One region of the Rhizobium sp. TRM96647 genome, then DNA from elsewhere that is predicted to be linked to it. Evidence: riboswitches for the same ligand, from Rfam matches in the RefSeq annotation. Region 1 holds a riboswitch; the other holds the start of a gene.
The links. Region 1 has a riboswitch for thiamine pyrophosphate ahead of thiB (thiamine ABC transporter substrate binding subunit). Riboswitches for the same ligand answer to the same signal wherever they lie in the genome.
Positions count from the first base shown of each region.

Region 2: another riboswitch for thiamine pyrophosphate. It lies ahead of OCK02_RS01780 (ABC transporter permease); the one in region 1 lies ahead of thiB (thiamine ABC transporter substrate binding subunit).

Region 1 covers NZ_JAOXHF010000001.1:180,865-195,360, forward strand. The annotation lists gene sdhD (succinate dehydrogenase, hydrophobic membrane anchor protein) at 1-18, opposite strand, end outside; gene sdhC (succinate dehydrogenase, cytochrome b556 subunit) at 31-423, opposite strand; gene OCK02_RS00860 (hypothetical protein) at 757-1,458, shown strand; gene OCK02_RS00865 (ABC-F family ATP-binding cassette domain-containing protein) at 1,575-3,401, opposite strand; gene OCK02_RS00870 (thiamine diphosphokinase) at 3,405-4,076, opposite strand; TPP riboswitch at 4,171-4,284, shown strand; gene thiB (thiamine ABC transporter substrate binding subunit) at 4,383-5,345, shown strand; gene thiP (thiamine/thiamine pyrophosphate ABC transporter permease) at 5,402-7,012, shown strand; gene OCK02_RS00885 (ATP-binding cassette domain-containing protein) at 7,005-7,745, shown strand; gene OCK02_RS00890 (M48 family metalloprotease) at 8,030-9,538, shown strand; gene OCK02_RS00895 (mechanosensitive ion channel family protein) at 9,683-11,752, shown strand; gene OCK02_RS00900 (RNA polymerase factor sigma-32) at 11,848-12,702, opposite strand; gene OCK02_RS00905 (CarD family transcriptional regulator) at 13,090-13,659, opposite strand; gene fdxA (ferredoxin FdxA) at 14,034-14,372, opposite strand.
Region 2 covers NZ_JAOXHF010000001.1:390,650-405,145, reverse strand. The annotation lists gene OCK02_RS01800 (carbonic anhydrase) at 1-208, opposite strand, end outside; gene pdxY (pyridoxal kinase PdxY) at 353-1,231, opposite strand; gene OCK02_RS01790 (NAD-glutamate dehydrogenase) at 1,556-6,346, shown strand; gene OCK02_RS01785 (MFS transporter) at 6,539-7,957, shown strand; TPP riboswitch at 7,986-8,089, shown strand; gene OCK02_RS01780 (ABC transporter permease) at 8,232-9,017, shown strand; gene OCK02_RS01775 (ABC transporter substrate-binding protein) at 9,014-9,958, shown strand; gene OCK02_RS01770 (hydroxyethylthiazole kinase) at 9,964-10,701, shown strand; gene thiE (thiamine phosphate synthase) at 10,688-11,350, shown strand; gene thiD (bifunctional hydroxymethylpyrimidine kinase/phosphomethylpyrimidine kinase) at 11,347-12,147, shown strand; gene OCK02_RS01755 (TRAP transporter large permease subunit) at 12,168-13,913, shown strand; gene OCK02_RS01750 (TRAP transporter substrate-binding protein) at 13,925-14,496, shown strand, end outside.

The sequences.
Region 1 (14,496 bases):
AGGTGTACGCATGTCCATGATTGTTGTTCCTCAGCGCACCAGGAGACCGATCGCCCAGACCAGCACCGTCAATGCAAGCGACACGACCAGCGACGCCTTGGCGACCTTCGTGGCGAAATGCTTCTCGTAACCATGTCCCGTATCCCAGGCGAAGTGGCGAATGCCGCCGACCATGTGATGGAACAGCGCCCAAGTATAGCCGACCAGGATCAACGTGCCGATCCAGGTCCCGAAGAACCAGCTGACCCAGTTGAAGTAGTCCTCGCCCATCGCCGCCGCGATCAGCCACCAGGCCACGAGCACCGTGCCGAAATAGAGTGCGCCGCCGGTGATGCGGTGCACGATCGACATGACCATGGTGGGAATTGGCTTGTAGATCTGGAGATGCGGCGAGAGCGGCCGACCTTTTGTGACATTCGTCATCAGAACCCTCACGGAAATCCCGGAGAATGGCCCCGATATCTGGACATTTTCACTCCGGAATTGCACGTCGTTTGTGTGCAATGCAGTGCCGGCGACGTTTAATCGCCGGAATACGGAACCACAAGTGTCATCGACGGGCAAATTCAATTTAATCGATTAAGACAAAAGCATGGTAATGAGGGGCCTCCGGGATCGTTAACCATTGTTAACGTTTCTTACCGGTTCCTTAACCAAGCCAGTGACTTTCCAGCAAAATTGGACCAGAGTGGCTGCAAGGATCCGTCAAGCGTAACCTGGAGGCGAAACAGAATGAGTCTGTTTTCCCGAGCCTGCATGACCGCAATCGCGCTCGCCACCCTTTCGTTTTCTCTCGTCGCAGCCCCCGTGGCGGAGGCGCGAGACCGCAACGAAGGCGGCAGCCACCGCAATTTCTCCTCGCACAGTTCCACCCGCTCGCTCTCTACCCGCGCGGACCGGGGGCGCGACGACGCCTGGAAGCGCAGGCACCATGCCGACCGCGACCGTACGCGCGACGCCATCCGCGGCTCGACGAGCATGCGAACGCGGGCGTGGACGTTGCGCCGTGACCGCTGGGATCACCGCGACTGGAACCGCCGGGACTGGGGCAGAGACTGGGACCGGGCAGGCTGGAACCGCGGAAACTGGAACCGTGGAAATTGGGACAGCAGCCGCCAGGCCGGCTGGGATGGGCGCTTCGACGGCGCGCGCCGCGATGGCGAGGTGTGGCGCGATCGCGTTCGCCCCTATTACCAGGGCGCGGTCCGGCCCTACTATGCCGATGGCGGGAACGAAGATCGCAGCGGCCTCGGCAACAATTTCTACGGCGGCTCGATGTCCGCCTACGAGGATCCGGGCAACGGCAACTACTTCTATTTCGATGGCGAGTATGGCGATACATCCGGCGGCCTTCCGCCCGCCCGGCCGCAATACGGCGCCAAGGTCGTGGTGGTGTCACCCGAAACGGAAGCCGCAAGCTGCAGCTGGGAAGCCGGCGTCTGCGTCATCCGCCCGTAAGCGGTCGGTATCCTCAACTGGCCGGAACGATCGTTCCGCGAGACTGAAGCCGCCCGGCGGTCTTTATCCGTGACTGACCGTGACGTGGTGTGCGAGGCCTCCGGCCAGCAAGGCCCTCAGCCTTCCAGTTCCTCGCGCAGCATTTCCAGCTCGAGCCATTCCTCTTCCATGCGTGTCAGGTCGGCCCGCAGCGTCTCCAGTTCGCCGGCAAGGCGGTTGAAGGCCGCCTGGTCCTTCGAAAACAGCGCCGGGTCGGCCATCCTCTCCTCGCGCCCGGCGATTTCGAACTGGGCCTTCTCCATCTCCTTCGGCAGGCTTTCGAGCGCGAACTTCTGCTTGTAGGAGAGCTTGCCCCTGGCCTTGTCGGCGGGCTTCTGGACCGGGGCGGCGTCGCCGGACTTCACCTTCTCCGCCTTGTCGGCCCGGCGCCGCTCCTCGATCGCGCCGCGCCGCTGCGCCATCATGTCGGAATATCCGCCGGCATACTCGATCCACCGCCCGTCCGGCGCCTCGGGATTGGCGGGCGCAATCGTCGAGGTGACGGTGCGGTCGAGGAAGTCGCGGTCGTGGCTGACGAGGATGACCGTTCCGGAGAAGCCGGCGACGATCTCCTGCAGCAGATCCAGCGTCTCGATGTCGAGGTCGTTGGTCGGCTCGTCGAGGATCAGCAGGTTCGTGGGCCGCGACAGGATGCGGGCCAGCATCAGCCGCGCGCGCTCGCCGCCGGAAAGATTGCGGATCGGCGTGCGCGCCTGCTCCGGCTGGAACAGGAACTCCTTCATGTAGCCCGTCACGTGCCGCTGCTCACCGTTGACGATCAGGCTCTCGCCGCGCCCATCGGTGAGATAATGGGCCAGCGTATCGTCCGGATTCAGGTCCTCGCGCCGCTGGTCGAGCGTGGCGATCTCGAGATTGGTGCCGAGCTTGACCGTGCCGCTATCGGGTGCCAACTGCCCGGTCAGTATCTTCAGAAGCGTCGTCTTGCCGGCGCCGTTGGGGCCGACCAGGCCGATGCAGTCGCCGCGGTGCACCCGGATCGAGAACGGGGCGACGATCGTGCGCTCGCCATAGCTCTTGGTGACCTTGCCCGCCTCGATCACCAGCTTGCCGGATTCCTGCGCCTCGGACGCGGTGGCCTGCACGGTACCCTGCGGTCCCTTGTGCCCGCGGTGGCGCGACCGCATGCTTTGCAACTCGCCGAGACGGCGCATGTTGCGCTTGCGCCGCGCCGTCACCCCGTAGCGCAGCCAGTGCTCCTCCCGCTGGATCGCCTTTCCGAGCTTGTGCTGCTCCAGTTCCTCGGCTTCCAGCACTTCATCCCGCCAGGCTTCGAAATGGGCAAAGCCGCGGTCGAGGCGGCGCGAAGTGCCGCGGTCAAGCCAGACCGTGGCATTGGAGATCTTCTCCAGGAACCGGCGGTCGTGCGAGATGACGACGAGCGCGGAGCGGCTGCGCGTCAGCTCGTCTTCCAGCCATTCGATGGTCGGCAGGTCGAGGTGGTTGGTCGGCTCGTCGAGCAGGAGGATGTCCGGCTCTGGCGCCATCACGCGGGCGAGGGCCGCCCGCCGCGCCTCGCCGCCCGACAGGGTCGCGGGATCTTCCGCCCCGGTCAGCCCGAGATGCGACAGCAGGTAGGTGACGCGATAGGGATCGTCGCCCGGGCCAAGCCCCGCCTCCGCATAGGCGGCGACCGTGGAAAAGCCTTCGAAATCGGGGGCCTGTTCCAGGTAGCGGACGGTCGCCGACGGGTGGCGGAACACCTCGCCGGACTGCGCCTCGACCATGCCGGCCGCGATCTTCAACAGCGTCGACTTGCCGGAACCGTTGCGACCGACAAGGCAGATGCGATCGCCCGGCTCCACCTGCAGGTTCGCGCCGGCCAGAAGCGGCGTGCCGCCGAAGCTTAGGGATATGTCGTCGAGTTTCAGAATGGGCGGTGCCAAGCGTCAGGCTCCTGAATGGTCATAGGGCCGGGCGAGCAGCACGGCGCGCCCGGCGGCAAGGGTGAAGGTGACGGGGCCGAGCGCGACGTTGGAAACCGTGCGCGAGGAGCCGAACGGCAGGTCGAACCCGCTCAACGGATAGCGGACGTTCTCGATCGACAGGCCCGAGAGCACCGACAGGCCGAGAACCGAAAACAGGCTCCTGTCCGGCAGCGAGACGGTGGTGCGACCGGCAAGCAGCGGCCAGGCCTCCTCGAGGCCGGAGGTCAGCGTGATGTCGAGCCCGTCCTCCTTAAGCGCCACGGCATGGAGAAGGTGCATCAGCGCATGATCGCTGCGCTCGCCGCCGAGCGCGCCGGCGAGGATGAGCCGGCGTGCCCCGCGCTCCAGCGCCACCGAGACGGCAATCTCCCCGTCCGTCGCATTCTTGGCCGCCGGATAGGGCTCGCGCGGGACATGCGCCCACGTCGCAAGGTCTTCCGGCGTAGTGGAATCGAAATCGCCGACCCAGACCTCGGGCGTGATCCCGAGCGCTGTGGCATGGCGCATGCCGCCGTCGGCGGCGATGAAGCGGGCGCCGGCGACCGACGCCCTGAACCGCGCGGTCGGTTCGAGCGTTCCTCCGAGAAGGACGACAAAGAGCGGGTCGGGAACGTTCGTCAGGGGCACCGTCATGGGCACACCGTCTAGCGCATGTCGCCCGCGAATGGAAACGCCTTTCCGCCCTGCCGCCCGCTTGCAAGCGGGGCCGCGGGGGACTATTGCTTGCCTTGCTCTAACGGGGTGCCCGACCATCGCAGGATGGACCGGGCTGAGAGGCCAAGGCCAACCCGAAGAACCTGATCCGGTTTGTACCGGCGGAGGGATTAGACGGCACATCCGGCGCCCTATTCCCGTATTTTGGATTTGAAGGAGGCCCCGATGCGCAAGACGCTACTATCCGCCCTGGCACTATTTTCCGCAGCGTCGCTGACAGTATCCATGACCCTGCCCGCACGGGCGGCGGAAAAGACGCTGACCATCTATACCTATGAGAGCTTCGTCACCGAATGGGGCCCGGGCGCCAAGGTGGCGGCGGCGTTCGAAGAGATCTGCGACTGCAAGGTCGAATGGGTCGGTGTCGCCGACGGCGTCGAGCTGCTGACGCGCCTGAAGCTGGAGGGCGAGGGAACGAAGGCGGATATCGTGCTCGGCCTCGACACCAATCTCATCGCCGAGGCCAAGGCGACCGGCCTGTTCGTTCCCCACCATCTCGCCCCGCAGGGCCTGACCGTTCCGGGCGGCTTCTCGGACGACACCTTCCTGCCCTACGACTATGGCCACTTCGCCGTCGTCTACGACACCGAGGCACTGAAAAACCCGCCGAAGAGCCTGAAGGAACTGGTGGAGGGCGCTCCCGGCGAAAAGATCGTCATCGAGGATCCGCGCACCTCGACGCCGGGCCTTGGCCTGCTGCTCTGGGTCAAGTCCGTCTATGGCGACAAGGCCGGCGAGGCCTGGGCGAAGCTGAAGGAGCGCGTTCTGACTGTCACGCCCGGCTGGTCGGAAGCCTACGGGCTCTTCACCAAGGGCGAGGCGCCGATGGTGCTGTCCTACACCACCTCCCCGGCCTATCACATGGTGGCCGAGAACAGCGAGCGCTACCAGGCGGCCGCCTTCTCCGAAGGCCACTACGTCCAGATCGAGGTTGCCGGCATGACGAAGTCCGCCGACGATCCCAAACTGGCGAAGGCGTTCCTCACCTTCATGACCGGGCCGCGCTTCCAGTCGATCATTCCCGAGACGAACTGGATGATGCCGGTCGCCGCAACCGAGGCGCCGCTTCCGCCCGCCTTCGACAGACTGGTCAAGCCGCAGCATACCTTCCTCTATCCGGCAGACGAGGTCGCGGCCAACCGCAGGGCCTGGATCGACGAATGGCTTTCGGCCATGAGTGCAAAGTAGAAGGGGCGACGAGGACGCCGGATGGCATGGGCGCAGCCTGCTGACGAGGCACCGGGATGTATACCACGCGCGAAGCATCAACGATTGTCCGGACCGGCAGTGTCGTCCTGGCCTCGATCCTGCTGTTTGCCGGGCTCTCGACGGCGGCGCTGCTCTTGCATGCCGAAGGCGGCGCCGGCGGCGCGCTGTTCGATGCCTACTTGTTTCGCGTTGCCCGCTTCACGCTGCTGCAGGCGGGCCTTTCCACCATCCTTTCGGTGGCGCTCGCCATCCCCGTCGCCCGGGCGCTTGCGCGGCGCCCGAACTTTCCCGCACGCAACTGGATCGTCCGGTTGTCGGCGCTTCCGCTCGGCCTGCCGGCCCTGGTGGCGACGCTTGGCATCGTCGAGGTCTGGGGTCGCCGCGGGGTCGTCAACCAGGCCCTGGCCGCGCTCGGTCTCGACAATCCCGTCAGCGTCTACGGCCTGGCCGGCATTCTCATCGCCCATGTCTTCTTCAACCTGCCGCTCGCAGCCCGACTGCTGATGGCGGGACTGGAGCGCATTCCGGCCGAATACTGGCTGACCTCCGCCAATCTCGGCATGGGATCGGGCGCGACGTTCCGGCTGATCGAGTGGCCGGTCATGCGCGGCCTTCTGCCGGGGATCGCCGGGCTCGTGTTCATGCTCTGCGCGACCAGCTTCACGATCGTGCTGACGCTCGGCGGCGGCCCGGCGGCCACCACGATCGAGGTCGCTATCTATCAGGCGCTGCGCTTCGATTTCGACCCGCCGCGCGCCGTGATCCTCTCCGTCCTCCAGATCCTCCTGACCGGCACCCTGCTCTATCTCCTGCGGCTGCTGGGCACGCCCGCCGAGGAGGCGCCGACCGCAGGCCGCGCCGTCCGCCGTTTCGACGGCAAGCGCGGGCGGCTTTCGGACGGCCTCGTCATCGCCGCCTTTACCCTGTTCACCGCCGCACCGCTCCTGGCCGTCGTCACGGCCGGCCTCGCCTCCGACCTGCTGCGGCTTGCCTCCGATCCGCTGCTGCACAGGGCGCTTGTCACGAGCCTTGCCATCGCGCTTGCCTCGGCGACGCTCTGCCTCGCCGTCGCCATGCCGGCTGTCGCGATCGCCCCGCTCGCCGCCGACAGCGCGCCGGCGGCCCTGAAGTATCTCTCAGGCAGCCTGCAGGCCACGAGCTCGCTGATCCTGCTGGTGCCCCCGGTCGTGGTTGCGACCGGATGGTTTCTGATGCTGCGCAGCTTCGGCGAGGTCGGACGCTTCGCGCCCTATGTCGTCATCGTCATCAACGCGCTGATGGCCCTGCCCTTCGTCATGCGGGTGCTGCAGCCGGCCTATCGCACCCATATCGCCCGCACCGGCCGGCTCGCCGTCAGCCTCGGCGTCACCGGCCTGCACCGGCTGCGATGGATCGACCTGCCGGCGCTGAAACGGCCGCTGCTGACCGCCTTCGCCTTTGCCATGGCGCTCTCCCTCGGCGATCTCGGCGCGGTCGCCATCTTCGGCGCGGACGGCCTCGTCACCCTGCCATGGCTCCTGTTCAGCCGCATGGGCAGCTACCGGACCGCCGATGCGGCCGGCATCGCCCTGCTTCTCGGCGTCATCTGCCTGTTGCTGACGCTTCCCTCCACCGCCTCCGGCAGGACTGCGAAGAACGATGCCTGACCATTCCACCTCCAGAACGGGCGCTCCCGCCATTCGCCTCGAGGCGGCAACGGTGCAGTTCGAGCAGAAGCGCCTCGTCTTTTCGTGCGACATCCCCACCGGCGCCCGCGTCGCCGTCACGGGGCCGTCGGGCTCGGGCAAGTCGACCCTCTTCAACGTCATCGCGGGGTTCCAACCGATCCGTTCGGGAACCGTAGAGATCTTCGGCAAGGACATGGCGGGACGCGAACCTGCGGAACGGCCGGTATCGATCATCTTCCAGGAGAACAATCTCTTCGCCCATCTGAGCGTGGAGCAGAATGTCGGCCTCGGCATCGATCCTTCGCTGCGCCTCGGTGCACCGGAGCGCCAGCGGGTGGAACATGCGCTGGCCCGGGTCGGTCTCGGGGGCTACGGGCGGCGCAAGCCGGGCCTGCTCTCGGGCGGCGAGCGACAAAGGGTGGCGCTCGCCCGGGCTCTCGTGCGCAGCCGGCCGATCCTGCTCCTCGACGAACCCTTCGCCGCACTCGATCCTGCCATGCGCGCCGACATGGCCGGGCTCCTGCACGATCTTGCCGCCGAGACCGGAAGCACGCTGATGTTCATCACCCATCAGCTGGAGGACGTCCGGCGGCTTGCCGACCATGCCATCTTCGTCGACGGCGGAACAATCGCATTGATGGAACCGATCGCATCCTTTCTCGCCAACCGCGAGATCCCTGCATTGGCGAACTTCCTTGGCATTGATAGATAATACTTTTCGGACCGCACCTGCCATATTTTGGACGCCCCACTGTGTCACCGCAGCCACATCGGAAGCCGATTCTGGAATCGGGAGTTGCCGCCCAACGACGGTGCGACTATCTCTCGACCACGGGTCCGGACAGGATCCATCGGGCATATGCACGATATGTCGGACAGCCGTCGAACAATTCGAACTAACGAGGTTCTCCGACTTCGGTTCGGCTACGGTCCGGAAGTCGAGAACGCGCTTGCCTTGCGGGCAGGCGACAAGGTCTGTGAAAGGGCATGGGGCGGATGCTGGAGAACCTTCAGCATGGAGGTTTGAGCAAGGTACGCGGAACGGTCGGCGCGCGCGCCGCGCTGGTGCTTGCGCTTGCCGGCCTGCTCGCCTCGTGCCAGTCGGCCCTGGAGCAGACCTACCAGCCGACCGTCGCCCCGTCGTCGAGCCCCCAGATCGTCGCGGAGGTGCAGAAGAACGATCCCCGCGCGGCCATGGGCGCGCGCGAACATCCGCGCATCGTCGCCAGCTACGGCGGGGAATACAAGGACGCCAAGACAGAACGCCTCGTCGCCCGCATTGCAGGCGCGCTGACGGCGGTGTCGGAAAACCCCAACCAGTCCTACCGCATCACCATCCTGAACTCGCCGGCGATCAACGCCTTCGCGCTGCCCGGCGGCTATCTCTACGTCACCCGCGGCCTGCTGGCGCTTGCCAACGACGCCTCCGAAGTCGCCGCCGTCCTGTCGCACGAAATGGCCCACGTGACGGCCAACCACGGCATCGAGCGTCAGAAGAAGGAAGAGGCGGAGGTCATCGCCAGCCGCGTCGTCGCCGAAGTGCTCTCCAGCAACATCGCCGGCAAACAGGCGCTCGCCCGCGGCAAGCTGCGGCTGGCGGCGTTTTCCCGGAACCAGGAATTGCAGGCCGACGTGATCGGCGTACGCATGCTGGGCGAGGCGGGCTACGATCCCTATGCCGCGGCGCGCTTCCTCGACAGCATGGCCGCCTACGGGCAGTTCAACGCGGTCGATCCCGAGGCCGACCAGAGCCTGGACTTCCTGTCGAGCCATCCGAACGCGCCCCAGCGGGTGGAGCTGGCGCGGCGTCATGCCCGTGCCTTCGGGGCGGAGGGCACGGTGGGAGACCGCGGCCGCGACTACTACCTCGCCGGCATCGACGGCCTGCTCTATGGCGATAGCCCGCAGGAGGGCTATGTCCGCGGGCAGACGTTCCTGCACGGCAAGCTCGGCATCCGCTTCGACGTGCCCGCCGGCTTCCAGATCGACAACAAGGCCGACGCCGTGCTGGCGACGGGTCCGGGCGACATCGCCATCCGTTTCGACGGCGTTGCCGACAACCAGCGCCAGAGCCTGGTGAACTACATTTCCAGCGGCTGGGTGACGGGCCTGAAGACCGACACGATCCGGCCCGCCACAATCAACGGGCTCGAGGCGGCCACCGCCCGGGCGGCGGCCGACCGCTGGGAATTCGACGTCACCGTCGTGCGAATCGGCAACCAGATCTACCGGTTCCTGACGGCCGTTCCGCAAGGCTCGCCCGCGCTCGAGCCGACGGCCGACGTCCTGAAGACGTCGTTCCGGCAGCTGACGCCTCAGGAAGTGGCCTCGCTGAAACCGCTGCGCGTGCGTGTCGTTACCGCGCGCGCAGGCGACACCGTCGCATCGCTCGCCGGCCGCATGATGGGGACGGACAGGAAGCTTGACCTGTTCCGGCTGATCAATGCGATGACGGCCACGAGCACGATCAAGCCCGGCGACAAGATCAAGATCATCACCGAGTAGCCTGCCCGGGATCGTCGCCTTGGCGTGAACGCCACGATTGTGCCATCTTTCGGCACGCCCTCACAGATGCTAATGAGATGAGGCCGTTTTCATTCGATGACAGGCGGATGACGTTTCGTGTGTCCGCAAACTGGCCAGGACCCTATGCCGAAATTTCCCGCATATCTTCTGTCGCGCCTCGTCTTCGTGTTTCTGCTGATGCTCGCTCCCATGGCGACGGCCCAGACGCCGGCGCCTGCCGGTGGCGCCGCACAGACGGCCGCCCCGCCGCCGGAGAAGATCGCCGAGCTCATCAAGCTCCTGGACGATCCGGAGATCAGGAACTGGCTGCAGAACCGTCCCGCCTCGACAGCCGCGAAGGTCGAACAGGAGGCCACGCTGGAGGTCGAGAAGATGGAGGCGCAGGCACGCACCCGCTTCCAGGCGCTGCGTGCCGCCCTGCCGAGGATCCCGTCCGAGATCGCGTCGGCCGCAGGCAAGGTCCGCCAGCAGGCCAGCGAGAGCGGCTTCGCCCCGGCACTCTATCTCTTGCTCGGCATCGTCGGCGTCGGAGCGGCGCTCGAATGGCTGTTTCGCAGGACGGCTTCCAGGGCGAAGTTCCAGAGCCCGGTCCTCACCCGCGCCTATGTCGAGTTCGGCCCCCTGCTCGTGTTCACCGTCGTCTCGACGCTGATCTTCATGGCCGTCGACTGGCCGCCGCTCGTCCGCGCCGTCATTCTCTACGCGCTGCTGGCGGTTATCGGCTATCGCCTGCTCATGGGGCTCTGCCGTCTCTCCGTGGATACGGGCGGCATGTCGGACTTCCAGTATTCTCGCATCCGGATCCTCGCGGCGGTGTTCACCCTCGGACTTGCCCTGTGGGCCATGTGCCGGCCGCTGGGCGTCGACAATGATGTACGGACCGATATCGTCTACCTGTTCTCGGTCGCGCTTTTCCTGATCGCACTCGAAGCCGTCTGGCGCCGCCCGGTCGATCGAAGGGGCAATCCCCCCACCCGGATCGCCAACATCCTGGCGTCGCTCTATCTGGTGCTGCTCTGGCTGCTGTGGAGCATCGACTTCATGGGGTTGTTCTGGCTGGGCATCTACGCCGTGGTCCTGCCCCGCCTGCTGTCCGGTGCCGATCGCCTCACCCGGGCCTTCGCGTTGACGCGCTGGAACGAGGAGGACACGAACACGCCGCGGATGGTGCTGCTGCTCCGGGGCGTCCGCGCCGTCATCATCCTGCTGGCCCTCGGATGGCTCGGACTGAGCTGGTACTACAATCCGAGCGTCATCACGTCGGACAGCCCGTTCGTTCGCACGCTGGTATACGGGCTGTTCAAGAGCATCGTCGTGCTCCTGATCGTCGATCTCGCATGGCACCTGGCAAAGGCGTATATCGACCGCAGGCTGACGCCGGCATCCGACGATCTTGCCGTTTCGCCCGACGAAGCGGCCCGGCGCGCCCGGCTGCGGACGCTTCTCCCCATCTTCCGCAATGCCCTGGCAGCCGTTCTGATCTGCGTCGCCGCCATGACCATCCTTGCGGAGATGGGAGTCCAGATCGGCCCCCTGATCGCCGGCGCCGGCATCTTCGGCGTCGCCATCGGTTTCGGATCGCAAACGCTCGTCAAGGACATCGTCAGCGGCGTCTTCTACCTGATGGACGATGCGTTCCGAGTAGGGGAATGGATCGAAAGCGGCAGCTACAACGGCGTCGTGGAATCCTTCAGCCTGCGCTCGATCCGGCTCAGGCATCACCGCGGATCGGTATTCACCGTGCCCTTCGGCGAACTGGGCGCAATCCGCAACGGCAGCCGCGACTGGACCATCGACAAGTTCCGCGTCCGGGTGCCGTTCAAGACCGACATCGCCAAGGTCGGCAAGCTGGCCAAGGAAATCGGCAAGCAGCTCCAGGAGGATCCGGAACTCGGGCCGCACATCATCAAGACGCTGAGAATGAAGGGCGTCGAGCAGATCGGTGAATTCGGCATCGAGATCAGCTTCGGATTCACCGCCAGGCCCACAGGCGAGCAGACGGCCATCCGCCGACGCGCCTACACCATGATTACGCAGGCCTTTGCGGAAAACGATATCTCGTTTGCCCAGCCGACGTTCCAGGTGGGCGGAGAGGGAGCAGGTGGAGAGGGAAAGGAGGCGGCCGCCGCCGCGATGTACAAGCGGCAGGCTGATGCGGCGGCCCTTGCCGCCGCCGAGGGCGGCAAGAAGTAGACCGCCGCTTTCCGCCCGCGCCGCCGTTCAACGGCAATGCACACCCACTGATCTGGCGCGCCATGGGGCGCGCCGATCCCGGCTTCCGATGTCAGTCAGGCGAATGCGGGCGATGCTTCGCAAAGCGCAATGCGCAGCTTCTCCATCGCCCGGTTCTCGATCTGGCGGACACGTTCCTTGGAAATCCCGAGGTCGGCGCCGAGTTCCTCCAAGGTCGAACTGCTGTCGGTGAGCCGCCTGGCCCGGATGATCTTCATCTCGCGCTCGTTCAGCCGTTCCAGCGCCCGATGCAGCCATTGGCGGCGACGCTCGCCGTCGATCATCTCCGTGACCTCTTCGTCCGGCAGGGGGGCGTCGCTCGCGAGAAAATCGATATGGCTGGCACCGTTCTCCTCGCCCCCGGAGACCGGAGCCTGCAGCGAGACGTCCGACGAGGCAAGGCGCGCATCCATGTTGCGCACGTCGGCCGGGCTGACCTTCAACGCGGTCGCGATCTCGCGGTAGACGGATTCGGAGGTGAGATGGGCATCGCCCCGCGCAATGCGGGCCCGCAGCCGGCGCAGGTTGAAGAACAGCGCCTTTTGCGCCGAACTCGTGCCACCGCGCACGATCGACCAGTTGCGCAGGACGTAGTCCTGGATCGAGGCGCGGATCCACCAGGTCGCATAGGTGGAGAAGCGAACCTCGCGTTCCGGTTCGAAGCGGGCAGCAGCCTCCAGAAGGCCGATATACCCTTCCTGCAACAGGTCGTTGAACGGCAGGCCGAAATTGCGGAAGCGCGCGGCAAGCGAAATCACCAGGCGCATATGGGCCATGGCGATGCGATTGCGGGCCTCCTGGTCATGATCCTTGCGCCACGCGAAGGCGAGCGCCTGTTCCTCTTCACGCTCGAGATAGGGAGCCGACATTGCGATCTTGATCATGCGACGGTCTGCGGCGGTGGTAGCCATTGGCGTCTCCCCTGAGCCGGGATTGAAAGGATCCCCGGTCAACGTGACCAGGGTATTCACCTGACAATGCATGCGTCTGCGAGATCTTCGCGGCGGCAGACCTGACCCGGGTCAAACGGACCCTCGGTCGGCCGCACGAGGACATGCTATACTGCTCGAGACCCACGAGCGAGTGGCAATCTTCATATCGTTAGGCTTTGCGGCCCGGACTATTCCGCCTGCGCGGATGGCGTGTTTCGGACAAAACAACACAGAGCAAACGCGCCAGCATGGATTGTCATTCGCCTCAACGTGCGTGCGCGAGAAAAGTTCCAACAAAAAACCCGGCTGGAGACCAGCCGGGTTGAATGTTCCGAAAAGGCGGATACCTCTACAGGCTGCCTCGTCTCAGGCTGCCTCATCCTGGGCGTCGTCCTCTTCGATGGCCTTGCCGCGCTTGGGACCCTTGTTCAGGTTGGTCTCGACAAGGCGGACGGCTTCGGTTTCGGACATCTTGTTGACGGCGGCGATCTCGCGGGCCATGCGGTCGAGCGCTGCTTCATAGAGCTGGCGCTCGGAATAGGACTGCTCCGGCTGGTTTTCGGCGCGATAAAGATCGCGAACCACCTCTGCGATCGAGATCAGGTCACCGGAATTGATCTTGGCATCATACTCCTGCGCGCGGCGCGACCACATGGTGCGCTTGACGCGGGCCTTGCCCTGAACGACCTTCAACGCGCGATCGACGAAATCGGTTTCGGAAAGCTTGCGCATGCCGATGGAAACAGCCTTTGCGACCGGAACCTTCAGGCGCATCTTGTCCTTCTCGAAATCGATGACAAAAAGCTCGAGCTTCATGCCGGCGACTTCCTGTTCCTCGATGGCGACGATCTGGCCGACACCGTGGGCCGGGTAGACGATCGATTCGCCGGTCTTGAAACCGTGACGCGTGGAAGACTTCTTCTGCTGGGTCGTCATTCTATTCCAATACTCCCTGTAACGCTCCCGGCGCGAGCCGGGGCCGGGTCAAGAAGGCCCGGGAAAGACGGAGACACCGTCTGGGTGGCACCATTCCTGGTCCGTCCAACAAGGCACAAACGAATGCGATGGCACATCACGGAACGACAACGATGACGTTGCCTATAGGGGTGAGCGGCACCTTTGGGATCGTTTGCTTTCGTGGTGGTGTTCGGGCACACCAAGTGCCTCAACGTGGATCAGTGTTGCGACCCTACCACAAAAAAGTGCCGAAATCAATAATTTGCTTCGCATGGGTCATCAAGCCTGCCCTATCCCCTTTCGGACAGACCTGACCGGTTTTCCCCAATTCGAGCGACCCGACGATGGCGGCGTCAGTCGCCCTGGCCGGGCTCGGCGGAGAAGTACTTCTCGTACTTTCCTTCCTCGCCGTCATAGGCCTTCGCCTCCGGCATCGCGTCTTTCTTCACCGTGATATTCGGCCAGACCTGCGCAAATTCGGCGTTGATCTTCAACCACTTGTCGAGCCCCGGCTCTGTATCCGGCTTGATCGCCTCGGCAGGACATTCCGGCTCGCAGACACCGCAATCGATGCATTCGTCGGGATGGATCACCAGGAAGTTCTCGCCCTCGTAGAAGCAGTCAACCGGGCAGACCTCGACACAGTCCGTATATTTGCAGCGAATGCAATTGTCGGTCACGACGTACGTCATGAGTTACTCCAGCGAAATTCCTGTCCGAAGGACGGTCGGCCGTCACTTCCGCCGGAAAGACCGGCGCAGGCGGAGGAATGCACCGCGCAAACGGCGCTGATCCCGCTCCCGCCCATGGGTTCGA
Region 2 (14,496 bases), 210 kb from region 1:
TCGCCACGTTGCGCACGACGAAGAGTTCGCCCGGACCGCTGTCGAAGATCGTTTCCGGCGCGGCGCGGGAGTCGCAACAGGCGATTACCATCGTCCTGGGCTTCTGGCCGCTGTCGGCCAGCGTGCGGTAGCGCTGCTGCTGCTCGCTGAAGCGCCCCTCCATAAAGTTCTGGTAGCCGGTCAGGAGATGGTCAGGAAAGCGATGCATGTGGTCGATACCCCCGTGCGGTGACGAATGAGTAGTAGGCGCCGCGACTGCTGTAACGAGCGGGATGCCCGAGCGCAAGCGCCGAATCCGTGGTCGTTCCGACGGCTGCGGGGCGGCCGGTACGGCCTGCGCAACCGGTGCGCGTCACGGACCGCGCCGCGCGCCGCCGGGATGAACGAGCCGTCGCATCTGCACCATGGCCATCGGCGTCGACAGGCTGGAGGCGTCCTGCTCCAGCGTCAGTTCGTCGGCGCCGCGCTTGGCGCTGCGCGCCACGATCTCGAAGACGCTCGCGGTGGCGAGATGCAGCGCCCGCTCCTCGGAATGGCCTTCGAGGAGGCGCGACAGGAACAGCGCCGCCATCAGGTCGCCGGTGCCGTGCGGCGGTTCGGGCACCTGCCGGTGCTCGGCGAGAAGGGCCGTCCGGCCGGACAAATAGAGATTGCCGATGCTGCCCGACATCATCGGGTAGGCCGACGTCACCAGCATGCGCGACGGCCCGAGGGAGAGGGCCGCATCCATGATCGCGGCATTGGTTTCGAGCGGCGCTCCCGCGAGCCATGCAAGCTCGAAGCGGTTCGGCGTGGCGATCGATGCGATCGGCAGCAGCTCGTCGCGGATCGCCTCGGCGGTGGCGACCGGCACGTAGAGGCCGCCCTCGTCGCCGCAGATCGGGTCGCACAGGTAGAGGAGGTCGGGGTTTTCCGCCTTCAGGCTCCGCACCAGCCGGGCAATCGATGCCGCCTGGGCGGGATCGCCGACATAGCCGGTCAGGACGCCCCTGATCTCGCCGCGCCAGGGTGACGCCAGTAGATCGTCGACGATCGCGTCGAACTCCGGCGGGGCCATCGCCACCCGCGTCGAGCGGCCATGGCCGGGATGCCAGGAGAGGATGACGGTCGGCAGCGCCCAGACCGGGTGGCCGAGGGTCTCGAGCGCGAAGACCGCGGCGCGGTTTCCGACCGTGCCGCGCACGACATGGCTCGATATGACCAGGATCGCGCCCTTTTCGCTCTCGTTCATCCGACCGTTCCTCGCATTCGTCTGCCGCTCAGATCCAATGAACCATGGAGGGGTGCTCTGCAAGACATTGTTGCACCGGCTTGCCGGCAGGCCTTGCTGCGCGCGATCCTGCCCGCGCGGGATGCCGTGGCGCGATCGGCGCCCGCGCTTTCGACCGATTTTGCTCCGGAATTCCGGAAAAATCGCGCGTGACGGGGCCGTTCGACCCGGATTTCGGAGATTTTCTGCCAAAATCGATTGAAATCCGACAACTGTCTACAAAACGGTCGCGAACCGGCTTTCTTCTGCTAGGGTCCAGGCAAAATTTCCCGGGGAGAGTGATTCATGGCGTCACGCATCAACACCAGGCGCGAGAAGCAGATCGAGGCGGTCGCAGCCGCCGTATCGAAGCTGGGAGAGAAGGCGATCGATCCTTCGATCCTGTTCGGACGCGCGAGCAACGACGACCTGGAAGGCTATAGCGCCGACATGCTGGCGGCGACGGCGGCCCATGCCTATCGCGAGGTCGGCGCCTGGGACGGCGGCGAGCCGCGGGTCACCGTCGCGACAGTCGAGACGGTCGCGCCCCAGGGCAAGCAGGTCTCGATCCTCTCCGTCACCGACCGCAACCAGCCGTTCCTCTACGATTCGGTGATGGGCGAGGTGACGAGCACGCATCGCGACATCCACCTGGCGATCCATCCGATCCTGGTGATCGAGCCGGACAGCCAGCCGAAGCTGTTTTCGCCGGAGGAGGCAAGCGACCCGCGCCACCGCGTCAGCCATATCGAGATCCACCTGTCCGAACTCGCGGCCTCCGAGGTCGAGAACCTGATCGAGCGCATCCGGCGGGTGTTGGCGCAGGTGCACATGGCGGTCGGCGACTGGAAGCCGATGATGGAGACCCTGGCGGTGGCCGTCTCCGAGATGGCGGAGTTCGGCCCGGCCCGGCGCCAGGCGGAGAAGGACGAGGCGGTCGCCTTCCTGGAATGGCTGCGCGACAACAACTTCACCTTCCTCGGCATGCGCGAATATACCTACAGCCGCGACGGCGATAGCGCCTCGGTGGAGCGCAGCGTCGGTCCGGGGCTCGGCATCCTCGCCGATCCCGACGTGCGCGTGCTGCGGCTCGGCAAGGACGCGGTGACGACGACGCCGGAGATCCTGGCCTTCCTCGAAGGGCCGGATTTCCTGATCGTGACGAAGGCGAACGTCCGCTCGGTCGTCCACCGCCGCGCCTATATGGACTATGTCGGGGTCAAGCGCTTCGACGAGAACGGCAAGGTCGTGGGCGAACTCAGGATCGTCGGGCTGTTCACCTCGACCGCCTATACGCATGCGGCCTCCGAGATACCGCTGCTTCGCTCGAAGGTTCAGGCGATCGTCGATCACTTCGGCTACGATCCGCACAGCCATTCCGGCAAGATGCTGATCAACACGCTGGAATCCTATCCGCGCGACGACCTCTTCCAGATCGACACGGGGGTGCTTGCGACTTTCTGCGAGCAGATCAACGAGCTTGCGGACCGGCCGCGGATCCGCGCCCTGGCGCGCATCGACCACTTCGACCGCTTCGTCTCGGTGATCGTCTACGTGCCGCGCGAGCAATATGATTCCGACGTGCGCGAGAAGATCGGCACCTACCTGAAGACCGTCTACGAGGGACGCGTCTCGGCCTACTACCCGGCCTTCCCCGAAGGCGGGCTGGCGCGCGTGCACTTCATCATCGGCCGGTCCGGCGGCAAGACGCCACGCGTCCCGCAGAAGAAACTCGAGCTGTCGATCCGCGACATCGCCACCCGCTGGACCGACCGTTTCGAGGCGCTTTCGGGGCCCGATTCCGTCAGGCTGGTCACGCCGCAGGCCTACCAGGAGGCGTTCTCGCCGGCCGAGGCCCATGCGGACCTGCGCTTCTTCGAGACGGCGACGGAAGCGGATCCGATCCAGATCGCGTTCTACCGCAAGCCTGGCAACACCGATACGAAGATGCTGGAGCTGAAGATCTTCCACGCGGGCGACGCCGTCTCGCTCTCCCGGCGCGTGCCGCTCCTGGAGAACCTCGGCTTCAATGTCGTCAGCGAGCAGACCCACGACATCACCGTCACGGGTCTCGACGGCGCGAGCCGCCTGGTCGTGCTGCACGACATGGAGCTCCGCCACCGCGACGGGCTGGACATCGACCTCTCGAAGCTGTCCGGCGTCCTGACCGAGGCCTTCCTGTCGACCTGGCGCGGGCTGACGGACGACGACACCTTCAACCGGCTGATCATGACCGCCGGGGTGGACGTGCGCGAAATCATGGTGCTGCGCGCCTATGCGCGCTACCTGCGCCAGACGGGAATCGCCTATTCGCAGGGCTACATCGCCGATACGCTGAACAAGTATCCGGCGATCGCGGCGGACCTGTTCCGCCTGTTCGCCGCAAGGCTCGACCCCGGGCTTGCCGAACGCAAGCGCGCCAAGCGCGCCGAGGAATTCGCGGTGCAGATCGAAGAGGAACTCGCAGCCGTGCCGAGCCTCGACGAGGACCGGATCCTGCGCCGCTACGTCAATGCGATCCAGTCGACGCTGAGGACCAACTACTTCCAGCGCGACGCTTACGGCGAGCCGCTTGCCACGCTCGCCTTCAAGTTCGACCCGCAAGCCCTGGAAGGGCTGCCGGAACCGCGTCCGTTCCGCGAGATCTTCGTCTACGGCGCCGAGGTCGAGGGCGTGCACCTGCGCTTCGGCCGCGTCGCCCGCGGCGGCCTGCGCTGGTCGGACCGCGCCCAGGACTACCGCACCGAGGTGCTTGGCCTCGTCAAGGCGCAGCAGGTGAAGAACGCGGTGATCGTGCCGGTCGGCGCCAAGGGCGGCTTCTATCCGAAGCAGCTTCCGGCAGGCGGCAGCCGCGACGCCGTCTTCAATGCCGGCAAGGAAGCCTACAAGACCTTCATCCGCACGCTGCTTTCGGTGACGGACAACATCGAGGGCCAGGCGGTGGTGCCGCCGGCCGACACCGTGCGGCTCGACGGCGACGACCCCTACTTCGTCGTCGCTGCCGACAAGGGCACGGCGACCTTCTCCGACACCGCCAACGCGCTGGCGCAGGAAGCCGGATTCTGGCTGGACGACGCGTTCGCCTCGGGCGGTTCGGCGGGATACGACCACAAGAAGATGGGCATCACCGCCCGCGGCGCCTGGGAGGCGGTGAAGCGGCATTTCCGCGAGATGGACGTCGATATCCAGAAGACGCCGTTCTCCGTGGTCGGCGTCGGCGACATGTCCGGCGACGTCTTCGGAAACGGCATGCTCTTGTCGCGCAAGACCCGGCTGATCGCCGCCTTCGACCACCGCGACATCTTCATCGACCCGAACCCGGATACCGAGCTTTCCTTCGCCGAGCGCAAGCGCATGTTCGCCCTGCCGCGCTCGAGCTGGCAGGACTATGACCGCGCGGCTCTCTCCAAGGGCGCGATGATCATCTCGCGCAACGAGAAGTCGGTGACGTTGACCGCCGAAGCCATGGCGGCGATCGGCATCGACAAGCAGAAGGCGACGCCGTTCGAGATCATGACGGCGATCCTGAAGGCGCCGGTGGACCTGCTCTGGTTCGGCGGCATCGGCACCTATGTGCGCTCGGCCGGCGAGACGGATGCGGAGGTCGGCGACCGCGCCAACGACGCGATCCGCGTCACCGCCGACGAGGTGCGGGCCAAGGTGATCGGAGAGGGCGCCAATCTGGGCGTCACCCAGCGCGGCCGCATTTCCTATGGGCTGAAGGGCGGGCGCTGCAATTCGGATGCGATCGACAATTCCGCCGGCGTCAATTCCTCCGACGTGGAGGTGAACATCAAGGTCGCGCTTGCCACGGCCATGCGCGACGGCCGGCTGACGCGGGAGAAGCGCAACAAGCTGCTGTCGTCGATGACCGACGAGGTCGCCCAGCTGGTGCTGCGCAACAACTACCTGCAGCCGCTGGCGATCTCGCTCTGCGAGCGCCAGGGCCAGGCGAACCGGACCGGCCTTTCCCGGCTGATGAGCCGGCTGGAGGCGGAGGGCCAGCTCAACCGCCAGGTCGAGGTGCTGCCGGGCGAGCAGGCGATGGACGAGCGCTACCGCGGCGGCATGCCGCTGACGCGGGCCGAGATCGGCGTCCTGCTCTCCTATTCTAAGATCGTGCTGTTCGAGGAGATCCTGCACAGCGAGCTGCCGGACGACCCCTACTTCGAGCCGACGCTGATCGGCTATTTCCCGGCGAAGATGCAGCGGACCCATGCCGACGACATCAGGACGCACCGGCTGCGCCGCGAGATCATCGCGACCATCCTTGCAAACGGCGTGATCAATCGCGGCGGGCCGGCCTTCGTCAGCCAGCTCACCGACGGCACCGGCTATACCAGCGCAGAGGCGGTGAAGGCGGCGATGCTGGCCTTCGAGGGCTACGAGCTGTTCCCGCTCTATGCCGCGACGGATGCGCTCGACAACCAGATGAGCGGCTCGGCCCAGAACGAGGTCTACGAGAGCCTCGGCCGGGTGTTCTCGAACGCGACGTCGCTCATCCTGACGACCGGGGCAATCGATGCGCCGATGGACGCGGCGGTGCACAAGCTGAAGCAGGCGCTGAAGCAGCTGCGCCCGCACTTGTCGACGCTGCTGCCGGACGCGGCGCGCGAGGAACTGCGCCGCAAGGCGCTCTATTTCGAGGACAAGGGCGTGCCCGAGCACCTGGCCCGGGAAATCACCGACCTGCGCGCCATGAGCTTCGTCCCCGAGATCATGCTGATCTCGACCGAGACCGGCGAAAACCTGATCCGCACCGCGCAGACCTATGCCGGCGTCAGCGACATGCTCAACATCGGCGCCCTGCTCGGGGCGGCCGGGCGGGTGCCGACGACGGATCTCTACGAATCGCTGGCGCTATCGCGTAACCTCTCCGACATTTCCAATGCGAGACGGGCGCTCACGGTCGCCATCCTCAACCGGCACAAGGGTGACAAGAACCCGCTCGTCTCCTGGCAGGCGACCGATGCCGAGAGGCTCGGAATGGTCACCGGCCGGCTGAGCGCGCTGTCGGAGGCAGGTGAAGCGACGCTTGCCAAGATCTCCGTCGCCGCCGGCGTCGTCAGCGACCTTGCGCACGGACGGGCGAGGTGACACAGTCCGGCCGGGCGCGGCCTCTGTCGCGCCCGGCTTCAGCTCCGAGCCGCCGGGGCCCGTTCGGCATCCGGCTAACCATCGGGCGGATGGATAACCTCTCCCGTGCGTCCCCTTGCATGGTTCGCAGGGATCGATCCGGCCTCGACGGTCGGGAGTCCGAAGGCAGGCGGCGCTTCCGGCGGAGGGACGATGACGACAGGCAATACCGAGGCGGCGCATCCGGCGGGACGGCCCGGAATCCTGGGATGGATGCTCTTCGACTGGGCGGCGCAGCCGTTCTTCACCGTCATCACCACCTTCATCTTCGGCCCCTATCTCGTCTCGCGCATGGCCGCCGATCCGGTGAGCGGCCAGGCGGCCTGGAGCTATACGCTGACGATCTCCGGGATCATCATCGCGCTGCTGTCGCCGGTGCTCGGCTCCATCGCCGACGCCTCGGGCCGGCGCAAGCCCTGGATCGGCGCGCTGGCAGTCGTCCAGATCGTGTCGGTCTGGATGCTCTGGTACGCGGTGCCGGGCACGAGCCTGCTGCTGCCGCTGATGCTGATGGTGCTGGCCACGGTCGCGGCCGAATTCTCCATCGTCTTCAATGATTCGATGATGCCCTCGCTGGTGCCGCCCGAGGAGGCGGGGCGGGTGTCCAACCTCGCCTGGGGGCTCGGCTATCTCGGCGGCATGATGGTGCTGATCGCCGTGGTGCTGTTCTTCGCCGCAAGCCCCGACACCGGGCTGACGGCGCTCGGCATCGCGCCGCTGTTCGGGCTGGATGCGGCCACCGGCGAGGACGCGCGCGTGACGGGGCCGATCTCGGCCGTGTGGTATCTCGTCTTCATCCTGCCGATGTTTCTGTTCACGCCCGATCGCGGCCGGGGTCTTCCCATCATGAAGGCCGTTCGCTCCGGCCTTTCGTTGATCGGCGATACGCTCGGCGAACTCAAGGCGCGCCGCGGCATCCTGCGGTTCCTGGTGGCGCGGATGGTCTATCAGGACGGGGTCAACGGTCTTCTGGCGCTCGGCGGCACCTTCGCCGCCGGCATGTTCGCCTGGCAGACGATGGAACTCGGCATCTACGGCATCATCCTCAACGTGGTCGCGATCGGCGGCTGCTTCTGGGCGAGCCGGCTCGACAGCCGCCTCGGCTCGAAGAGTGTCGTGGTTGCGAGCCTCGCCTGCCTGATCGTCGCCACGCTCGGGATCGTCTCGACGGCGCCCGGGCACACGCTGTTCGGCCTGCTGCCGCTGCCGGGCGAGGATTCCGGCGGGCTGTTCGGCACGGCGGCGGAGAAGGCCTATATCGTCTACGGCCTACTCGTCGGCATCGCCTTCGGCCCGGTGCAGGCGTCCGCCCGCTCCTACCTCGCCAGAAGCGTCGCGCCGGAAGAGGCCGGCCGCTATTTCGGCCTCTACGCGCTGACCGGCCGGGCGACCTCGTTCGCAGCCCCCCTCTCCGTCGGGATCGTGACCAGCGTCACCGGCTCGGCCGCGCTCGGCATGGGGGCGCTGGTGGTGTTCCTCGTCGTCGGCCTCGTCCTGCTGCTGCCGACGCCCTATCCGGCCGACAGGCCGAGGACACCAGCCGCGGTCGCACCCGTTCCATTCGGACATTGACAGCGGCCGATATTTTCGTCAGTTTCCCACCCATTCCGAGGGGGGCATCGTAACGGTGCTGAGATGGCGGTGAGCCGGACCCTTGAACCTGATCCGGGTCATACCGGCGTAGGAACGGAAAACGCCCGCAAGGTGCCTCTTTCTCTTCTCCGCTTCACCTGGATCTCCGTGAAATCGTTCGGGAGATCGACCATGACGCTTGCTGACCATCCGGCCGCCGACAGGCCACGGCACCTGACACGAGGCGGACGCGCCGCGGCCGCCTGACAGGACCATGCGCGCCCTTCACGCGGGGCTGGCCACGGTCACCCTTGCCGCTCTCTGGCAGGCGTCCGTGTGGCTTTTCGCTCCCCCACCCTATCTCCTGCCCTCGCCTGCGGCCGTCGCTTCGGCCTTCGCGGAGCGTCCCGGCTTCTTTGCCGGCCACAGCCTAGTGACGATGACGGAGATCCTGGCCGGCCTCCTGACGGGTACCGTCTTCGGCACTGCCACGGCCTTCGGTATCGCGGCGCTGCCGCGCCTCGGCCAGTTCGTCTGGCCGATGGTGCTGATCCTGCAGGCGTTTCCCGTCTTCGTGCTGGCGCCGATCCTCGTTCTCTGGCTCGGCTTCGGCATGGCCTCGAAGGTGGCGATGACGACGATCATCATCTTCTTCCCGGTTGCCTCCGCCTTTGCCGACGGGCTGCGACGGACCGATCGCACCGTCCTCGACGCCGTGTCGCTGACGCCTGCGACGCACTGGCAGGCGCTTGTTGCCGTGCGGGTGCCGCTGGCGCTGCCGGGGCTCATCTCCGGCCTCAGGGTGGCCGCCCCGCTGGCGCCGCTCGGCGCCGTCGTCGGCGAATGGGTGGGGGCCTCGGCCGGCCTCGGCTTCGTCATGGTGCAGGCGAACGCCCGCATGCAGACTGCGACCGTCTTCGTCGCCATGGCGGTTCTCGCCGCACTGACCGTGCTCTTGCGGCTTGCCGTCGACCGCCTCACCGCCGGCCTCACGCCCTGGGCCGACGAAACCGAAACCCCGTCCTTCCATCCCTTGCGCAGGAGACGTCGCAAACCATGATCCGAATCCTTTCCTTCCTCCTGACATTCGCGCTTGCCGGCATTGCTGCCGGTCCCGCATCCGCCGCCGACAAGCTGACGGTCCTGCTCGAATGGTTCGTCAATCCCGACCATGCGCCGATGGTGATCGCCCGAGAACGCGGCCTCTTCGCCGAGGCCGGCCTGGAGGTCGAACTCGTGCCGCCGGCCGATCCCTCCGCTGTGCCGCGGCTGGTCTCGGCCAAGCAGGCCGATATCGGCGTGCACTACCAGCCCAATCTCTATCTCGACCATGCCGCCGGCCTGCCGCTCGTCCGGTTCGGCACGCTGGTGGAGACGCCGCTGAACACGATCACCGTGCTGGCAGACGGCCCGATCCGCAGCCTGAAGGACCTCAAGGGCAAGAAGATCGGCTTTTCCGTCTCCGGCTTCGAGGATGCGATGCTCGGGCGCATGCTCGCTTCGGAGGGCCTTTCCAAGAGCGACGTCGAGCTCGTCAACGTCAACTTCTCGCTGTCGCCCTCGCTGATCGGCGGCAAGGTGGATGCCACGCTTGGCGGGTTTCGCAACTTCGAGCTGACGCAGATGCGGCTGGAGGGCCACGAGGGCCGCTCCTTCTTCCCCGAGGAGCACGGCGTGCCGGTCTATGACGAGCTGGTCTTCGTGACCCAGAAGGATCTCGTCGCCGACGATCGCCTGCCGCGCTTTCTTGCCGCCGTGGAGACGGCTGCCGTGTTCATCACCAACCATCCGGACGAAGCCTGGCAGATCTTCGTCAAGGCCTATCCGGATCTCGACGACGCGCTGAACCGGCAGGCCTTCACCGACACGCTGCCGCGCTTCGCCAAGCGACCGGCGGCACTCGACCGCGGGCGCTACGCGCGGTTCGGCGCCTTCATGCAGGAGAGCGGCCTGATTGCGGTGGCGCCGGCCGTCGACGCTGTCGCGGTCGAGCTCCGGTGAGCGCGATGGGTACCTATCCGACGCCGCAGGCGGCGGCCCTTGTCCTTGCCCGCGTGCGGGAGCGAAGGCCGCGGGTCCACTGCCTGATGAACACGGTGGTGCAGAAATTCACCGCCGACGGTATCACCGTCGTCGGCGGCATCCCGTCGATGACCTCGTCGATGGAGGAGATCGCCGACTTCGCCGCAAGGGCGGATGCGCTGACGGTCAATCTCGGTACGCTCGATGCGGAGCGCCGGCGGGTGATCTTGCGCGCCGTCGAAGTCGCCAAGGCGGCCGGTAAGCCGTGGATCCTCGATCCCGTCCATTGCGACTATTCGCCCTCCCGCCTGGCCTTCGCGCAGGAGCTCATCGCGCTCGGGCCGACCATCGTGCGCGGCAATGCGGCCGAGATGGCGCTGATCGGCGACGACGGGCCGGGCCTGCGCATCCAGACCGGTGCGGTCGACCGGATCGGCAGCGGCGGCGAAGCGATCCGCGTCGAAAACGGCCACCGCTGGATGGCCGAGGTGACGGGGACGGGATGCCTGACCGGCAGCGTCATCGCCGCCTTCCTGGCGGTGGAGCCGGATGCCGTCCTCGCCGCGGCGAGCGCCCTTGCGGTCACCGGCGTCGCAGCCGAACGCGCCGCCACCATCGCGCGCGGCCCCGGCAGTTTCGGCGCCGCCTTTCTCGATGCGCTGTCCGTGGTCGGCGAACGGGAGCTTCTCACCCATGCAAGGATCCAACATGACCAGGATTGACTATCGGCTGAATGCGCTGGTGGATGCCGGGCTTGCCGACCTCGGCCCGCTTGCCGCGCTCGCTCAGGCGGCGGCCCGAAACGGCGCGACGCTGATCCAGTATCGCGACAAGACCGCCTCGACGGCGGCAATGATCGAGCAGGCGAAGGCGATCGGCGAGGCGCTCAAGGGCATCGGCGTGCCGTTCGTCGTCAACGACCGTGTCGACGTGGCGCTGGCGGCCGGCGCCGACGGCGTACATCTCGGAGCCGACGACATGGATGCGCAGACGGCGCGCCGGCTGCTGGGGCCGCAGGCGATCATCGGGCTGACGGTAAAGAACGCGACCGATGCGGACCGCGCCGGCCGGGCGCCGGTCGACTATGCCTGCATCGGCGGCGTGTTCGAGACGCTGTCGAAGACGAACCCGGACCCGCCGGTCGGGATCGACGGGCTGAGGCTGTTGCGCGAGCAGGTGCGCGCCCTCAATCCGGCGCTGCCGGTCGGCGCCATCGCCGGCATCGATCTTGCCCGCATCCCCTCCGTCATCGCTGCCGGCGCCGATGGCGTGGCCGCGATCTCCGCGATCTTCCGCAGCCGCGACACGGCACGGGCGACGGCGGCGTTCCGGGCAGCCGTCGACGTGGCGCTCGAAGGGAGAGCGGCATGACCGCGATCGCACTCACCATCGCCGGGTCCGACAGCGGCGGCGGCGCCGGCATCCAGGCGGACATCAAGACGTTCTCGGCGCTCGGCGTCTATGGCGCGAGCGTGCTGACCGCGGTCACCGCGCAGAACACGAAGGGGGTTGCGGCGGTGGAGGATATCTCGCCGCCGATGGTGGCGGCGCAGATGGAGGCGGTGCTGACCGACCTCTCCGTGGGCGCCGTGAAGATCGGCATGGTCTCGCGGAGCGAAACGATCGCGACGATCGCGGACGGTCTGCGGCGGTTCGGCCTGCGCCCGGTGCTCGACCCGGTGATGGTGGCGACCTCCGGCGACCGGCTGCTGCGGGAGGAGGCGATCGCCGCGCTGGTCGGGGAACTCGTGCCGCTGTCGCTGATCGTGACGCCGAACCTGCCGGAAGCGGCGCTGCTGACGGGGACGCCGGTCGCCGCCGACTGGGCCGCCATGACCCGCCAGGCCGAGGCGATCATGAAGGCCGGCGCGGGCGCGGTGCTCGTCAAGGGCGGCCATGGCGACGGCGCCGAGAGCGCCGACCTCTACTTCGACGGCAATGAGGTGCGCCGCCTGTCGGCCCCCCGGATCGAGACACGGCACGACCACGGCACGGGCTGCACGCTGGCGGCGGCGATTACCGCCAACCTCGCCAGGGGGTACGACCTCTTCGCGGCGGCCGCCATGGCCAGGGCCTACCTGCAGCAGGCGCTCCTGGCCGGGCGCGACCTCGCCGTCGGGGGCGGCCGGGGGCCGGTGCACCATTTTCACCGCTGGTGGCCGGCTTGAGCCGGCGGCTGCTTGTATCGATGGAGGCCGTGCTCGGCCTTCTGTGCGCGCTTATCCTTGCCGCACTCCTTGCTATCGTGCTGGCCTCCGTCGTCCTGCGCTACGTCTTTCATACCGGCGTCGTCGGCGTGGAGGAGCTGTGCATATGGCTGCATGTGGCGCTGATCGCGCTCGGCATGCCGCTGGCCCTGAACGGCGCGCTGGCGATGCGGATGGACCTGTTCTCGCGCAGCCTGCCGGCACGTTGGCGGCAGTTTGGCGGCGACGTCTTCAGTGTCGTGGCGGCGCTGGTGATGGTGTCCGGCAGCCACGAGATCATGGGGCTGCTCGGCGGCGTCTCGCCGATGCTGGGGCTGCCGGAATGGGTGCGGTTCGGCTTTCTCGGCGGCGGCGGCCTGCTGCTGCTCGCAGCACTTCTGCTGAAGCGGATGGCGGAGGGCCGGCTGGTGCCGGTGCTATCGTCCCTTGGCGTCGGGGCGGCCGTCTACCTGGCGGTGCCGCATCTGGCGGTCGGGACGACCCTGCCGCCGAGCCTGTTCCTCGCGCTCGTCGCCGGGCTCGGCCTCATGGCCGCCGCGCCGCTGCCGCATGCCTTTCTCGCCGCCGCCTATGTGGCGATCGCCTTCGGCGCGAGCCTGCCGGAACCGGCGATCGTCTCCTCCGCCGTCTCCGGCATGTCGCGGTTCCTGCTGCTGTCGATCCCCTTCTTCCTTCTCGCCGGCGGACTTCTGACCGTTTCGGGAGCCGCCGGGCGCCTGGTCCGGCTGGCCAAGGCGCTGGTCGGCCACCGGCGCGCCGGCCTGGCGCAGACGACGCTGCTTTCCGGCGTTTTCTTCTCCGGGGCCTCCGGCTCGTCGGTCGCCAACGCCGCCTTCGGCGCGTCGACCTTCTATCCCGAACTCGTCCGCAACGGCTATCCGCCGCCGAAGGCCGGCGCGATCATCGCTGCGACCTCGGTGCTGGACAACGTCATTCCGCCGTCGATCGCCTTCCTGCTGCTGGCGGCGGCGACCAGCCTGCCGGTCGGTCCGCTGCTTGTCGGCGGCGTCTTCGCCGGGGGGCTGATGGCGGCCTGCCTCGCCGTCGCCATCCACGCCTGCGCGGACGAAGGCAGTTCGGGCCGGCCGGCATCCAGAGACGACCGGAGGACGGCCGCGGCAGCCGCGCTGCCGGCACTCGGCCTCGGCGTGATCGTCGTTGCCGGCATCCGACTCGGCATCGTCACCGCGACGGAGGCTGCGGCGGTCGCCGCCTTCTATACGCTCGCCCTCGGGATGGCCGCAGGAACGACGGCCGGAACGCTCTGGTCTTCCTTCCGGCGGGCCGCGGCGGAGGCGGCCGCGATCGGCCTGCTGATCGGCTCGGCCGGCCCGTTTGCCGCACTTCTGGCCATGGACGACATCGCCGGCGCGGTGGCGCAGGTGGTCTCGGGTTTCGGCGGGGGGGCGCTTGCGGTGCTGCTGCTGTCGAACGTGGTGCTGCTGCTCCTGGGGCTGGTGCTCGACATCGGCGCGGCGATCCTGCTGCTCGGCCCGATCCTACTGCCTGCCGCCGTCTCGGCGGGCATCGATCCCGTCCAGTTCGGCGTGATCGTGGTCGTCAACCTGATGATCCACGGTCTGACGCCGCCGCTCGGCATGCTCGTCTATGTCGTCGGCGGTGTCACCGGGGTGCCGGCGCCGGCGCTGTTCCGCGCCGTCCTGCCCTACCTCGCAGCCCTGCTCTTCTCCCTCTTCCTTCTCAGCGCCTATGCGCTTCTGTCGTGATCGGAGCCTTCATGACCCGCCTGACCCGCCGCCTGTTCCTCCGCTCTTCCGCAACGGCCGCGATGCTGGCCGCGCCGGCGCTCGTGCGCCCGGCTCACGCGCGCGCGACGACGATCACCGTCGCCTCCCTGCTCGGCGAGGACAAGCCGGAAACGAAGATCTGGCGGCAGATCGCCGGGACGGTCGAGGCGCGACTGCCCGGCCGGTTCCGCTTCAACGTCGTCGCGAACGGGGCGCTCGGCGGCGAGAAGGAGGTGGCGGAGGGGGCCAGGCTGGGCTCGGTCCATGCGAGCCTCGCCACCCTGTCGTCGCTGGCGGGCTGGGTGCCGGAAGGGCAGATCCTCGACCTGCCGTTCCTCTATCGGGATGCGGACCACGTGCGCCGGGTTATCGAGGGGCCCGTCGGCGAGGACCTGAAGCTCAGGCTGCAGGCGCAGAACTTCGTCGTCGGTGGGTTCATCGACTATGGCGCCCGGCACCTCCTGACCAAGGAACCGGTCACCGAGCCGGCGCAGATGCAGGGGATGAAGATGCGCGTGATCCAGAGCCCGCTTCACACGAGGCTGTGGAACGCCTACGGCGC